One region of the Pradoshia sp. Z3_51 genome, then DNA from elsewhere that is predicted to be linked to it. Evidence: riboswitches for the same ligand, from Rfam matches in the RefSeq annotation. Region 1 holds a riboswitch; the other holds the start of a gene.
What was found. A riboswitch is a leader RNA that binds a small molecule or an ion and turns the genes downstream of it on or off. The one in region 1 is predicted to bind glycine.
Positions count from the first base shown of each region.

Region 2: linked by a shared signal. The riboswitch ahead of gcvT (glycine cleavage system aminomethyltransferase GcvT) and the one ahead of AC4BHA_RS13725 (amino acid permease) in region 1 are both predicted to bind glycine.

Region 1 covers NZ_JBZAJC010000007.1:42,622-50,744, forward strand. The annotation lists gene AC4BHA_RS13715 (LytS/YhcK type 5TM receptor domain-containing protein) at 1-106, opposite strand, end outside; gene AC4BHA_RS13720 (DMT family transporter) at 452-1,363, shown strand; glycine riboswitch at 1,850-1,927, shown strand; gene AC4BHA_RS13725 (amino acid permease) at 2,100-3,446, shown strand; gene adhP (alcohol dehydrogenase AdhP) at 3,568-4,593, opposite strand; gene AC4BHA_RS13735 (2,3-butanediol dehydrogenase) at 4,926-5,975, opposite strand; gene rbsK (ribokinase) at 6,249-7,175, opposite strand; gene exaC (acetaldehyde dehydrogenase ExaC) at 7,595-8,123, shown strand, end outside.
Region 2 covers NZ_JBZAJC010000003.1:5,805-13,927, forward strand. The annotation lists gene AC4BHA_RS07150 (DEAD/DEAH box helicase) at 1-1,185, opposite strand, end outside; gene AC4BHA_RS07155 (GNAT family N-acetyltransferase) at 1,299-1,793, opposite strand; gene gcvPB (aminomethyl-transferring glycine dehydrogenase subunit GcvPB) at 1,915-3,372, opposite strand; gene gcvPA (aminomethyl-transferring glycine dehydrogenase subunit GcvPA) at 3,365-4,711, opposite strand; gene gcvT (glycine cleavage system aminomethyltransferase GcvT) at 4,708-5,826, opposite strand; glycine riboswitch at 6,003-6,094, opposite strand; glycine riboswitch at 6,098-6,188, opposite strand; gene AC4BHA_RS07175 (DEAD/DEAH box helicase) at 6,652-8,123, shown strand, end outside.

The DNA of each region.
Region 1 (8,123 bases):
GGTCTGGGTGAATGATTTGGCGAAAGGAATTCATTTTAGAAATTAAAAAGGCTACAATGACAATAATGCCTACCTTTTCAAGCATAATTGGGACTAAATCTAACATAGCCATCTCCCCTGGTTAGCGAACTTTCCATCCTCTTCTATAATTGTTAATTCTCCCTTTATTATATTTGAAAAATTAAGAAAAACAAAAAGATAGCCCTTTCATTACTATTGTTATATTAAATGCACACTTCTATTATAGTTTCATCCTTTAAATCCCTTGACACAGTTTACAATGAAATTATATTCTTGACTCTGTGACTCTATTAAAATTCATTTTTATTCACAGCTCTGCTCTCCGTTTTGCAATAGCAGCAGTAACGTCTTCTCACTTGAGTAAACGATTCTGTATGTCTTGTTATACGGGGTTCAGAAAGCTTATTAAACTTCAACAAGGAGAATCGTTATGTGGTTTATTTTTTCACTACTAACAGCTTTAGCATGGGGTGGTGCTGACCTATTTTATAAAAAGGGATCAGACAGCAACGACAAGTACAGCCATATTAAAATTATCATCATGGTTGGTCTTGTCATGGGAATTCATGCAACAGCCTATATGATTATAAAAGATATACAGTTCAATCCAATGGAGATGATTCATTATTTACCAGTATCTTCTTTATACATCCTTTCCATGGCATTTGGGTATATTGGTTTGCGCTATATTGAATTGTCTATCGCCTCACCAATACAGAATTCCTCAGGTGTCGTAACAAGCATTCTGCTCTTCATCTTTTTCACTCATGAGCTAAGTATCATTGAAGTACTTGGGATTATCATTATCACTCTTGGGATTGTGGGAATTGCCGTTCTGGAAAAAAGAGCAGAAGATGAAGTTCGTCGACTGAATTCCGAGCATATCGATAAAAAATACCAAATTGGTTTCTTGGCTATTATCTTCCCAATTTTATATTGCATTATTGATGGACTTGCTACATTTGCGGATGCCATCTATCTGGATGAATTGAATCTAATCAGCGAAAATTCAGCTTTACTTGCGTATGAATATACCTTTTTCCTATGCGCTGCCGTATGTTTTATCTATCTTCGCTTTATAAAGAAGGAATCCTTCCATGTATTTAAAGAGCGCGATAAAGGGATAGCAGCTATTTTGGAAACGATTGGTCAATTTTTCTACGTATTTGCCATGGCATCAGGCTATGCAATTATCGCAGCACCATTGATTGCTTCTTACAGTATCTTTTCAATTATCCTGTCACGAATCTTCCTAAAAGAGAAGCTGACTAAAAAACAATACATGATCATCGCAGTTGTTATCTTCGGTATTATCCTGCTGGGGATAGCGGATGAACTCTAAATTTGAATTTGCCTTTTAATAATGTAGATTAAAGACCAAATCCCTTATGGATTTGGTCTTTTTTTCAGAATGAATTGTGCTACTGCTAAGATAAACATGAAAAAGAGAGCTCTCGATTCTGGCCTTCCCCTTAACCTCATTGCCATGCTTATATTTCTAAAGGAAAAAACAAAAAAAGAGAGATACCTAGTACCTTTCTTTACTATTTAATACTTATAGTATGGTTTATCAGAACTGAAGCTTGTTTAGTATCATTAATTGATTGTTCAAAAGCATATGGATTATATATATTTCAAGTAAATCTTGGGCTCTTCCATATGCTTCAACAAATCATTTAATTACATGTACTTAGTTTGACAACATAATAATTTAGTGATAGCATTTTTTTCATAATATTTTTTCAGAATTATGTTAATAAGTTAACATAATCTAATAATTGATAATTTAATATAGCACGCTTTGATCGCTGTGGATAAAACTATGGCGGGAGCAGCTTCTGGAGAGACTGTATTTATACAGCGCCGAAGGATTCACAATCTCAGGCAAAAGGACAGAATGGTAACGATTTTTGTTATTCTTGCCCTTTTAGAGATTGGAGACAACCAATCTCTTTTTTTATTGTCAAATATCAATAGTGAGGTGAGACATAGTATCTAAATAAAGCGAGAAAAATGATAAATATCTATTTTACTAGGTGCCTGTTTTAGACATCTAAGATTAAACGGGGGCATGCAACTTGGCTAAGCAAGAGTTAAAAAGGGATTTAAAAAATCGTCATATACAATTAATTGCAATTGGGGGCACAATTGGAACCGGCTTATTTTTAGGCTCCGGAAAATCCATTCATTTAGCCGGTCCATCCATCCTATTTTCTTATCTTATTATCGGAATAGCTCTATTTTTTGTTATGAGAGCATTGGGTGAATTACTTTTATCGAATACAAATCATACATCATTTATCGATTTCGCAGCTGAATATTTGGGTCCATGGGCTGGATTTGTGACAGGCTGGACGTATTGGTTCTGCTGGATTATGACAGCCATGGCCGATATTATCGCTGTTGGTTTATATACACAATACTGGTTTGATGTCCCACAATGGGTGCCTGCCATTATCTGTTTAGTAATTCTATTAGGATTAAATCTATTAACCGTCAAACTGTTTGGTGAGTTGGAATTCTGGTTTGCGATTATTAAAGTCGTTACCATTGTTGCACTTATTGTCGTAGGAATCGTACTGCTTGTGATTGGATTTGAAACAGATAGCGGAACTGTTTCTGTTTCTAACCTTTGGAATCATGGCGGCATGTTCCCGAATGGAATATCAGGGTTCTTACTATCACTGCAAATGGTTGTCTTCTCCTTCGTCGGAGTTGAACTTATTGGTGTATCTGCTGCTGAAACAGCTAATCCACGAAAAAACATTCCATCTGCTATCAACAAAATACCGGTACGGATTTTACTGTTTTATGTAGGTGCCTTATTTGTTATTTTATGCATCAATCCTTGGGATCAATTAAGTGCGACAAGCAGCCCATTTGTAGGTGTCTTCGCCTTAATCGGGATTCCAATGGCGGCAGGTATTATCAACTTTGTTGTATTAACATCGGCAGCCTCTGCTGCAAACAGCGGTTTATTCTCAACCAGCCGGATAATGTACAACTTAAGCAATCATAATGAAGCACCAAAAAAACTTGGCAAATTAAATAAACACCATGTACCGAGCAATGCATTATTAACTTCTACTATTGTAGTTTCTGTCGGTGCACTGCTTAGCAAGCTGATACCAGAGCAGGCCTTTACAATCGTCACAACAATCAGCGCCATCTGTTTCATTTGGGTATGGAGCATTATTTTAATCTCGCATATCAAATATGTAAAAACAAGACCTGATTTAAGAGCTAAATCTACATTCAAAGCTCCATTAACACCAGCTATAAATTATGTAATCCTAGGTATGTTTGCTTTCATACTGATTGTAATGCTCATTGCTGCGGAAACACGCTTAGCAATGCTGCTTACACCATTATGGTTTGTCTTATTGTTCATTTTATATAACTATCATAAAAAGAAGAGATTATGATAATAGAGCAAAAGCAAAAATAATAATGCACTCCAGTTGTTAGATTACACTTAACAATTGGAGTGCATTTTTTTCTATAGTATTCTGCTTGAGGTTTATTACTTAAGGTTATTGATTGGAATTATTCGTGTTTGTGCATATCGATGACCATACGGCCCTGGATTTTACCTGCTTCCATTTCTTCAAAAATATCATTTACTTCATGCAAGCATCTTGTTTCAACGATTGGCACTACTTTGCCCTCTGCTCCAAATTGGAAAGCCTCTTCTAAATCCTTACGTGTACCAACTAAGGAACCAACGATTTGAATACCATCCAATACGGTTTTCACGATAGCCAAATCCATTGTTTCAGGAGGTAATCCTACTGCAACAACTTTAGCAGTGGCACGAACAGAGTTAACAGCCTGGTTAAAGGCAACTTTGGAAACAGCTGTAACAACTGCAGCATGAGCTCCTCCAACTTTCTCCTGAATCCACTCACCTGCATCTCCATCTGTTAATGGGTTACATACAAGATCTGCTCCTACTTCTTTGGACAATGCCAATTTATCATCATTAATATCCACTGCAATTACTTTTGCATTGAATACATTTTTCGCATATTGGATCGCAAGGTTACCTAATCCACCACAGCCATAGATAGCAATCCATTGACCAGGTTTAATATCAGAAACTTTAATTGCTTTGTAGCAAGTTACCCCTGCACATGTAATACTGCTCGCTTGAGCTGGATCAAGACCTTCAGGTACTTTAACTGCATAGTCCGCTTCTACGATACATTGCTCAGCCATTGCTCCATCAACCGTGAAGCCGGCGTTTTGTACGCTGCGGCAGAAGGTTTCATTTCCCGTCACACAGTATTCGCAAGTTCCGCATCCCTTAAAGAACCAGGCAATGCTGACACGATCTCCTACTTTTAAACTTGTAACGTCGTCTGCAATTTCTTTCACAATGCCGATTCCTTCATGTCCAGGAATTCTTCCCGGAACTGCACCGAAATCACCTTTTGCTACGTGCAAGTCTGTATGACATACTCCGCAATATTCTACATCAACTAAAGCTTGACCGGGTTTTAACTTAGGAAGCTCCTTTTCAACTAATTCTAACTTACCAGGGTTCGTTGCACTCACTACAGCTGCTTTCATTCCAATCAATCCTCCGTATGTATATTAACTTGCTCAATGTTTCACATACTTATTATAATTATAATAGTTAGCAAAGTAAATACATATTGAACGATTTTATATATTCAGATTATTAAAATATATACATCTCCAACTAACTTCCACAAATACGACTAAATTACGTGTTTTAGCAGAATTGTATACTCAGAAATGTATAATACACCTCAAAATCCAATACACCACGTGTTGCTTTCTTACTAATAAATCCATAAACACTAAAATGGCCATTCCATTTGAAGAGAAGGCCATTTTAGTTTCTATATATGATTATCATATTTGCATTTGTACAATGATTATTCAGCTTTTACTAATATTTTAATATGATTTCGTTCGTTTAATAAACCTTCAAAGCCTTCTTCAATCACATCATCCAACTTAATTCGTTTGGTAACGAGTTTGTCAGCTGGGAAGTAGCCCTGAGCCATTAAATTGATAACAGCAGGAAATATATCACGGTATCCAATAATACCGTTGATTGTACGTTCTTTCATAACAATATCGTTTGGATGAATAGACGCTTCTTTTTCAAAAATACTAACAATCATCGTTTCACCATTAAATTTAGTTGAATGAATAGCTTGTTTTAAAACAATCGGTACTCCTGTTACTTCATATGAAACGTCAACACCGCCATTTGTCAATTTAGTTAATTGTTCAACGACATCACCCTGATTCGGATCGATAGCAATAGCACCAAGTTCTTCTGCTTTTTGCCTGCGTTGTTCTGATAATTCTACTGCATAAATTTCAGCCGCACCAGCTGCTTTTAACGCTTCAATAACTAATAAACCAATTGGTCCTGTTCCAAATACCGCTGCTTTATCGCCAACTTTAAGTTTACTTTGTTTAACAGCGTGTACAGCAACAGCTGAAGGTTCTACGAGTGCCCCTTGTTCAAATGAAACATTTTCAGGCAGCTTATGTAACATATGTTCCGGTATAGAAGCGTATTCAGAGAATCCTCCACCGCCTCCTGCTAAACCATAAAAGCCCATTAGCTCACATAGATTATATTTTCCTTGTTTACAAGCTTCGCATTTTCCACAGGAGTAGACGGGCTCAACTGTAACACGGTCACCAACTTGGACTCTGGTTACGCCTTCGCCAACCTCTACAACTTGTCCAGAAAATTCATGTCCCATTACAATCGGAGCTTTCTCCTTACTCAATGGGTGTGGCTCTTCGGTTGGGATAAAAATTGGACCGGCTGTATATTCGTGTAAGTCACTTCCACAAATACCGCACCATTCAACTTTAATTTTTGCTTCTCCCTTTTTGGCAGTAGGTTCCTCTAAATTGTCTAACCTTAAATCTTTAGCATTGTACCATCTGAGTGCTTTCATATTGGTCATCTCCTAAAATTTTGTTAGAAACGCATAATACAGAACACTTTTATTATATCATTATATCGATTGATAACAAATTTATTAACTGATTAATCTGAATTATATTTGTTTTTATGACAAACACTTGAACAATAGAAAGGTAATCTTAATAACCCCTAAAAATATCTTAGTCATATATTTGTGTAAAATAACTTAAATATTAAAGGATGACTCCATCACTAAGAGCCATCCTTTAATTCACTAAAAACCAAGTTTTAATTAAAATCCTGCTTACGCTTCAATTCTTTTGCTTAAAAACAACTTAACTTCATCCATACTTGGATAAGAATTCTGTGTACCACGTTTTGTGACACTTAATGCTGCAAAGGCATTAGCCATTTTTATCGATTGGACAATATCCCCATTCTGAATATAATTATAGGCGAAACAGCCGATGAATGCGTCTCCGGCCCCCGTTGTGTCTACAGCATCAACCTTGAATGAATCAACGATTTGCGTTCCTCTATCGGTTATCCACATCACGCCTCGGCTTCCCATCGTCACGATAACATTTTTAACTCCTTTATCTATCAGGCTGACTGCAGCAGCTTTAATTTGCTCAATCGTTGAAACAGGCATGCCAGTCAAGATATCCAGTTCACTTTCATTGGGAACAAAAAAGTCACATTTGCATACATAATTGAAATCCAATTTTTTGGTAGCAGGAGCAGGATTCAGAATAACAGGAATCCCATGCTCGTTCCCAAATTCTATCGCCCGATAAACGGTTTCGAGCGCGATTTCTAACTGAAGAATAATTAAAGAACATGTCTTGAGCTTTTCGGCCGCTTTATCGACATCCTCAGGTAAAAGGTACTGATTGGCCCCTTTAATGATTAAAATACGATTTTTGGAATCCGAATCTACAAAGATTGGTGCGACCCCGCTGCTGCTTCCGGGGACCTTATTCGTAAATTCTGTATCAATTCCATAGCGTTTAAGATTTTGAATGGTGTTATCTGCAAAAATGTCATCGCCTACCTTCGTAACCATCATGACCTTGGAGCCCAGTTTTGCAGCTGCCACTGCCTGGTTGGCCCCTTTTCCTCCACACCCCATTGAAAAGCTAGGTGCTTCAAGTGTTTCTCCCTCTTCTGGCATTCTATCAATATAGGAAATTAGATCGACCATATTGGATCCTATCACCGCAATATCCATGCTATTACCACCTTATTTTTCTCTTGCCGACTGAATTAAATATAGATCATTTTTTTTTGCAGCGCTGCATTTCGGCAGAATAAGAGCGCCCGTATCTGTTGGTTGCTGTTAGTAAAATTAAACAGCCTGTCTCCAATCTCTTGTTCCATTCATGGGTGAATAATTCTCTTTAGATGTAATAGATAACCTGCAAAATTTATCTATCTAGTAACGAGTAATGGAAGACACATTTTTTTCCTATTTCTATACTACACTTATACATCATATTTCTCCTATATTCACAGTCATATTATTTGAAATTTTATCAAATTAGACAAATAATAGTATAGAAAACGCTTTACTGGTGTATTTTTATTCCAAAATGGCATCAAAACTTTACATTTAAGAGTTTTCAATACGAACATAGGGGAGATATCAACATGATTTATGCAAATCCAAATACAGAAGGCGCAGTTGTGCATTTCAAAGAGAAATACGATAACTTTATTGGCGGAAAATGGGTTGCACCTGTTAAAGGTCAATACTTTGAAAATAAATCTCCGGTAACTGGAGAAGTTTTTACAAAGGCTGCTCGTTCTTCTGCTGAAGATATTGAATTAGCATTAGATGCGGCACATGCAGCAAAAGAAGCTTGGGGGAAAACTTCTACTGCTGAACGTGCACGTATTTTAAATAAAATTGCAGATCGTTTAGAAGAAAACCTGGAAATGCTCGCAGTAGCTGAGACTTGGGATAACGGGAAAGCAGTACGTGAAACATTGAATGCTGATGTTCCTTTGGCAATTGATCACTTCCGTTATTTCGCAAGTGCCATTCGTACACAAGAAGGAAGAACTACTCAATTAGATAATGATACAGTAGCTTACCACTTCCAAGAACCACTTGGTGTTGTTGGTCAAATCATTCCTTGGAATTTCCCAATTCTAATGGCTGTCTGGAAGATTGCCC
Region 2 (8,123 bases), on a different contig from region 1:
ATCTTCCTTTATCTCATTTTCGAACATTTTTGATTCGAAATTCGGCCTGCATTTTTCTACTTCTGCTTCAGTTGGCTCCTCTTTTACCTGAATAGCAAAGCCTATATATTCTTCTGTCTCTCTCAATAATTCTTCATCAAAAGGAGTTACAAAAGAAATGGCTACTCCCGTATGTCCCGCACGGCCCGTTCTTCCCGTCCTATGTACATAGGATTCCTTTTCCACTGGAAAATCGTAATTCAAGACATGTGTAATATTTTCAATATCAATTCCGCGCGCAGCGACATCCGTGGCAATTAAATATCGAAACTCACCCCGTTTAAATTGATTCATAACATCGAAGCGGTCCTCTTGATACATTCCACCATGAATTTTACCGCATGAATACTCCCATTTAACCAATGTATCAAACAGATTGTTTACCTGTTCCTGTGTGCGGCAAAAAACGATGCAGCTATCCGCATTCTCTATCGTCGTAACTTTCCTTAGCAGCTCCGCTTTCTTTTCATGCTTGACCCTATAATAAGAGTGTTCGATCAACTGAGTCGTCATCTCTTTTTTGTTAATTTCAATAAAGATTGGTTCTTTTAAATATTGATTGGATAGGTTTTGAATATCATCCGGCAATGTTGCTGAAAACAGCATGCTGATTCGTTCCTTAGGTAATTCATTTATAATGGCTTCAACCTGATCAATAAAGCCCATATTCAACATTTCATCTGCTTCATCAATTACCAAATAGCGAAGTTCATCAACATTTAATGTACCTTTTTGAATGTGATCCAACACTCTTCCAGGTGTTCCAACAACAATATGATTTTTTTGCTTAAGCTCCAGCTGCTGCTTAGCAAATGATTGCTTTCCATAAACAGCAGCTGCTTTAATCCGCTTAAATCGGCCAATATTCGTTAAATCTTCCTTCACCTGCGCAGCCAATTCTCTGGTCGGGGTTAGGATAAGTGCCTGAGGCTTATTTTCAATCCACTCTATATGATGGCAAATCGGGATTCCATACGCAGCTGTTTTCCCACTGCCAGTTTGTGCTTTTACGATAAGATCCTGATTACCAATCGCAATTGGAATCACCTTTTGCTGGACCTCTGTCGGTTGAAAATAATTCATTTTACTTAATGCCCGAATAATTTCGGGACTTATGTTAAAATCATTGAAGCTATGTTCAGTCATGTATGTTCCTCTTTTTCGGTTACTTAGCTGATTCTCAACTTGAGAGATGCTTTTATCCATTATACCTGATTGGCACTGAATAATCGAAATTAGAACGATACTCTAATCTCAGGCTACCGTTCTAAAACACTGTATAATAATGAATCTCGCCAGCCTTCTCTCATGAACAAATGGTCGCGAATGATTCCTTCTCTAACCATTCCGACTTTCTCCAACACCTTAGCTGAACCTATATTTCTTGGATCACAGGTTGCAAATATACGATGCAGGTTCAGTTCCTTAAATCCAAATTCAATTAACAAAGACGCGACTTCTGTCGCCACTCCCTTTCCCCAATAATCCGGATTAACAACATAGCCAATTTCTCCAGCTTTATTAGTGAAACTTCGTATTGTAAGTTCTCCGGCCCCAATCATATTTCCATTATAAATAATTGCGAAGACAAACCTTGCTCTTGGTTTTTGTGTTGAATCCTCGATTACTTGGCTCACGAATTTTTTCGATTCTTCTTCCGTATTCGGTCCCCATGGCTGATACTGACAAACTATATCCTGTGATGCGTATTTATGTACATCAACCCAATCACTACTAATCATTTCTCTCAGCATGATTCTTTCATTTGAAAGGCAGAATATATTTTCGATCGTATTTCCCTCCCTATCCTGAACCACTTCATTCTTCTAAAAAAGCAGCTATCTGGTCATGATAGCTGCTTAAAATTTATTCTTATTAATTTTGATATCTCAATACAGGCTTACGAGCAGCCAGTGCCTCATCCAAACGGCTGATTACCGTTGTATGTGGTGCTTCCTGTACAATTTCCGGATTCTCCTCTGCTTCCCTGGCAATTTGAATCATAGCATCAATAAAGCCATCCAGTGTTTCTTTTGATTCTGTTTCTGTTGGCTCAATCATCATGCATTCTTCCACATTCAAAGGGAAATAAATGGTTGGTGGATGATAGCCAAAGTCTAACAATCTCTTGGCAATATCAAGAGCCCGAACACCAAGTTTCTTCTGACGTTTTCCGCTGATAACAAACTCATGCTTACAGTGCTTATCATATGGGAGATCATAGTACTCTGCCAATCTTCTCATCATATAGTTTGCATTTAAGACAGCATACTCCGTTACTGCCTTCAATCCGTCTGGTCCCATAGACCGAATATACGTATAGGCACGGACATTGATTCCAAAATTTCCATAGTACGGCTTTACTCTGCCAATTGATTGCGGACGATTGTAATCAAGCTGATAGCCATTCTCTTCTTTTACAATAAGCGGTTTTGGTAAGAACGGAATTAACTCCTTCTTAACCCCAACCGGCCCTGAACCTGGCCCACCGCCGCCATGTGGTCCAGTAAATGTCTTATGCAAGTTAAGATGAACAACGTCAAATCCCATATCACCCGGGCGAGCCTTGGATAGTACAGCATTCAGATTGGCACCGTCATAGTATAGTTTTCCACCGGCATCATGAATAATTTCGGCCATCTCGATGATCTGTTCTTCAAAAAGCCCCAGTGTATTCGGATTTGTAAGCATTAAGGCTGCTGTATCTTTCCCTACAACACTCTTCAAATCTTCCAGATCTACTAAACCATCCGGACCTGACTTCACGGTAACAGTTTGCAATCCCGCAACTGTGGCTGAGGCAGGATTCGTACCATGCGCAGAATCAGGAACAATTACTTTTACGCGGTCAAAATCACCATTCGCCTCATGATAGGCACGAATCATCATTAATCCCGTCCACTCTCCATGCGCTCCCGCAGCCGGTTGCAAAGTGACTTCGTCCATACCTGTGATTTCCTTTAGACTTTGCTGCAAATCATACATTAACTCTAAAGAACCCTGTACAGCTTCTGCATCCTGCAGAGGATGAACATGTGCAAATCCATTTAGACGGGCAACATTCTCATTAATTTTCGGATTATATTTCATGGTACAGGAACCGAGCGGATAGAAACCGGAATCGACGCCATGATTTCTTCTCGAAAGTGCCGTGTAATGACGCATGATATCCAACTCGGATACTTCAGGCAGCTTTGGTTCCTCTGTGCGAATGAACTCCTCAGGCAAAAGCTCAGTTAATGCTGACTCCGGAACATCCATTTCCGGCAACGAATAGCCGATACGGCCCGGCTTGGTTTGTTCAAATATTAATGGCTGATCCTGTTTATTCATGGAAATCCCCCAATTCCTGTGCAAATCTATCAATCTCTTCTTTTGTACGCAGCTCCGTCACTGCCACAAGCATATGATTGGTTAAGGCAGGATAATCACAAGCTAAATCATAACCACCAATTATGCCTTTTTGTAGGAGCATTTTATTAGCTGCAGCTACAGAACCATTTAACTTAACAACAAACTCATTGAAAGAAGGTCCTTCAAAGGCAATTTCAAGTCCATTTGCTTTTAATTGCTCCTTTGCATAATGCGCTTTTTGGAGATTTTGAAGCGCCATCTCCTGCACGCCTTTCTTACCTAACGCAGTCATTGCCACAGAGGCTGCGAGAGCATTTAATGCTTGGTTAGAGCAAATATTCGAGGTCGCTTTATCGCGACGAATATGCTGTTCCCTCGCCTGCAAGGTTAATACAAACCCACGCTTCCCATCCTCATCAACCGTTTGGCCAACCAAACGTCCAGGTACTTTTCTTATCAGCTTAGAAGTAACTGCAAAATATCCGCAATGAGGTCCGCCAAATGCAGCCGGGATTCCGAACGGCTGTGCATCCCCTATGACAATATCTGCACCAAAATCACCCGGCGGTTTCAAGACACCAAGTGAAAGTGGGTTACTTGAAACAATTAACATTCCTTTATGTTCATGAACAATTTGTTCAATTTCAGCTAAGTTTTCGATTCGGCCAAAGAAGTTTGGATATTGAGTAATAAAACCAGCTACCTCATCAGTCATCATACCCGCCAATTGTTCTGTATCCGTCACTCCATTTTTACAGGGGACAACTTCAAGCTCAAGATATTGGCCTTTTGCATAAGTGGATAAAACAGCCCGTGATTCCGGGTGCACTGTCTCTGAAACAAGCAGTTTCTTACGACGTGTATGTCCTGCTGAGAGCATGGCTGCCTCGGCCAGAGCAGTTCCCCCATCATACATGGAGGAGTTCGCCACATCCATTCCGGTCAGTTCACAAATCATCGTTTGAAATTCAAAAATAGCCTGCAATTCTCCCTGGGAAATCTCCGGTTGATACGGTGTATAAGCGGTATAAAACTCTGATCTTGAGATAACGTGATCAACGATGACTGGCATGTAATGGTCATATACTCCCGCTCCAAGAAAAGAACTATGGGTCCTGAGATTGGCATTTTTCTCGGCTAGCTCTGTTAATTCTTTCAGAAGTGCTGATTCAGACTTTGCTTTTTTTAGCTTGTATTCACCCTTAAACCTTACTTTTTCAGGTATATCAGAAAATAAGTCATCGATTGATTCTACACCAATCGCTGTTAACATCTGTTCAGTATCCTGCTCTGTCATTGGTAAATAACGATGCTTCATTTTTTTACTCCTCCTGCCTGAGTGCGTTTATAAAATGGAGTACTAACAATTTTCGCCTTTAATCTTTTTTCCCGTATCTCAACCTCGACTACCTCATCAAGGTTAGCGAATTCTACATTAATCAGGACAAGGCCTACGTTTTTCTTTAAGGTTGGGGATTGTGTTCCAGTGGTCACTTCCCCGATGTTTTCATCCTTAACGAAAACCGGGTACCCATGTCTCGGAATACCGCGGTCAATCATTTCGATTCCGACAAGCTTTCTAGGGGCGCTATTTTCCTTCTGTTCCTTTAAAACTTCCTTACCAATAAAATGTTCTTTATCGGTTTTTACAGCGAACCCAATCCCCGCTTCGATAGGTGTAATCTCTGGAGATAACTCTTGGCCATATAAAGGAAGTTTTGCTTCAAACCGAAGCGTATCTCTTGCCCCAAGTCCACATGGAACCAATCCCTTATCCTTACCGAATTCTAAAAGATCTTTCCAAAGCTTCACTGTATCTTCGCTCTTACAGTACAATTCAAATCCATCTTCACCGGTGTAGCCAGTTCTTGAAACAAGTACACTAATGCCATTTATCATGACATCTTCACGAAAAGCAAAGAAACCAATGGTATTGAGTTCTACTTCCTCTGCAAGGTTCTGTAATATATCAGCTGCAAGCGGTCCCTGTAATGCCAATTGCCCTATTTGTTCCGATATATTTTTTAGTTCTACATCTTCGCTCGCATGCTTTTTTAACCACTCAAAATCTTTATCAATATTAGATGCGTTCACAACTAACAAATAATCATCTTCACCTTTTTTATAAATAATCAGGTCATCAACCGTTCCGCCATTCTCATAGCACATAGCAGTATACTGTGCCCGGCCCGTTTTCAGCTTACTGACATCGTTGGTCATCATCAGCTGCAAAAATGGTAAAGACCCAGCACCCTTAATCATGAATTCGCCCATATGTGATACATCAAAGAGGCCTGCTTTTGTACGCACTGATTCATGCTCCTGTTTAATGCCTGAAAATTGGACAGGCAGTTCCCAGCCGCCAAAATCAATTGTTTTTCCTCCATACTCCCTGTACACACTGATCAGCGGAGTCTGCTTTAATTCTCCCATCCTTACCCTCCTAAAAAATTCGATTCGTTTTATACGGATACTCTTGCTTGTTATGCCATTTAAACGATTGCTTGTTAACTTATTAAGTAAAACGCCGCTTTTCCACATTTGACCGAAGCGATATATCCTTCAGCGATCCACGAAAAAAAGGACAGAAACCTCCCTTATTAGGGGGGCTCTGTCCTGATACCTGAAAGTTTACCGCCGGGTAACGTACTTCGGCGTTTCCTCTTGGGTGGCTTCACAATAAAGGAAGCGCTCTCCAGAGATGCGTCCAGCAAGAGTCTCTGTACCTGAGAGATTCATGGATTCACCATTTGCTCCTTCGGTGCCGCAAATACGGTCTCTCCCCTTGCCTTCATTCGCTCATATAATTATGTAAATTGGTCATACTAAACAAAAAGCAAGAGATAAGCCGTTTTCTAAATAGTCTTACATTTATATCCTACCATCAACAATTATCAGGTGGCAACATTTACGTTATCTCGATGAATGATTGGAAACTAAAAAAATATCAGTAACACCTCAGCTTTATTGGGGCAAAAAAATTGTTTAGGCGTCACTTAATAAATTCCTTATAATTTTCTGCCATCCGCATAAAGCATTTAATCAGATTTTAGCCGGAGATTAAACTCCTACTATTGTTTAGAAATTAATGACACCACCTATACCTATATAAGGTAAGAGAATTCTATTGAATTTAGTTAAATTACAATCAAGCATTTATCTAACTAGCTTAAATAAAGAAAGTTGGGATTCACATTGAGTTTAACACCAAAGGTCTATTTTGATGAAGATTGGGAAAAGGAGCTTGAGGAAAAGATTATGGAGGATGGCCCCTGGTGCAGCTACTCCCTTTTTAAACTCGGATTGGAGGCCGAAAAGCATAATCTAATTCCAGATTTCAACGGCCTCCTTGCACCAAAGCATTTATCAGGATTTACACCTTTAACCCATCAGCTCGAAGCTGCTACCGAAGTCATCGAAAGAATGAATGGTAAAGCCATATTAGCTGATGAAGTAGGTCTTGGTAAAACAATAGAGGCCGGTCTGATCTTAAAGGAATATATGATTCGGGGCCTGGCAAGCAAAATACTAATACTAGTCCCAGCCTCTCTCGTATCTCAATGGGCACAGGAGCTTAATCAGAAGTTTCACATACCAGCTGTCATATACAGAAAGGGGTATGGGTGGGATTCTGAATGTATAATCACTTCCATAGATACTGCTAAACGAGAGCCTCATCGTTCTGCCATACTCGAACAAACCTATGACATTGTCATCATAGATGAAGCTCACAAGTTAAAAAACAATAAAACCAAAAACTATGAGTTTGTACAAAAAGTCCAGAGAAAGTTCTGTCTACTGTTAACGGCAACCCCTATTCAAAACAAGATAGAAGAAATTTTTTATCTTGTATCATTGCTTAAGCCAGGGCATTTGGGAAGTTATGCCAAATTTAATGAACGCTTTTCTGCTAAGAAACGTTCATTAAAGGATGATGCTTATTTGAAAGAATTGGTTAATATGGTGATGATTCGAAATAAACGTCAGGATACCGGCATTGAATGGACTAAGAGAAAGGTTGAAACCATTTTTATAGATTTCACCGAAAAGGAACAGGCTCTATATGATGGGGTTTCTTCATTTAGGAAAGAATTACCGGAGGGTATCGGGAGTACATTTTCTTCGTTAATCCTTCAGCGTGAAGCATGCAGCAGCAGGGAAGCCGTCTACTTTACGCTAAAAAATATGCTCGATCGAAACCCGGATGCCGGACTAAGCTTTAAGGAAGCCATACATAACCTTATCAACCTGGTCGAACTGGTTGATTGCAATTCAAAAGCGAAAAAAGCACTTGAATTGATTCATTCTATAAAAGATAAGGTTATCATTTTTACCGAGTATCGAGCCACGCAATTATATTTGCAGTGGTTTCTTAAGCAAAATGGAATCACTTCTGTTCCATTCCGCGGCGGATTTAAACGTAGTAAGAAGGACTGGATGAAAGAACTGTTCGAAAAACAAGCACAAGTCTTAATTGCTACAGAAGCAGGTGGAGAAGGAATTAACCTGCAGTTTTGCCATCATATTATAAACTTTGATTTACCTTGGAATCCGATGCGACTGGAACAAAGAATCGGCCGAATTCACAGACTTGGACAAACAGAAGATGTCCGAATCTATAATTTTGCGACCAGGAATACCATTGAGGATCATATTATGAAAATTCTCTACGAAAAAATTCAATTATTTGAACGTGTCGTTGGGGAACTTGATGATATTCTAACGAGGCT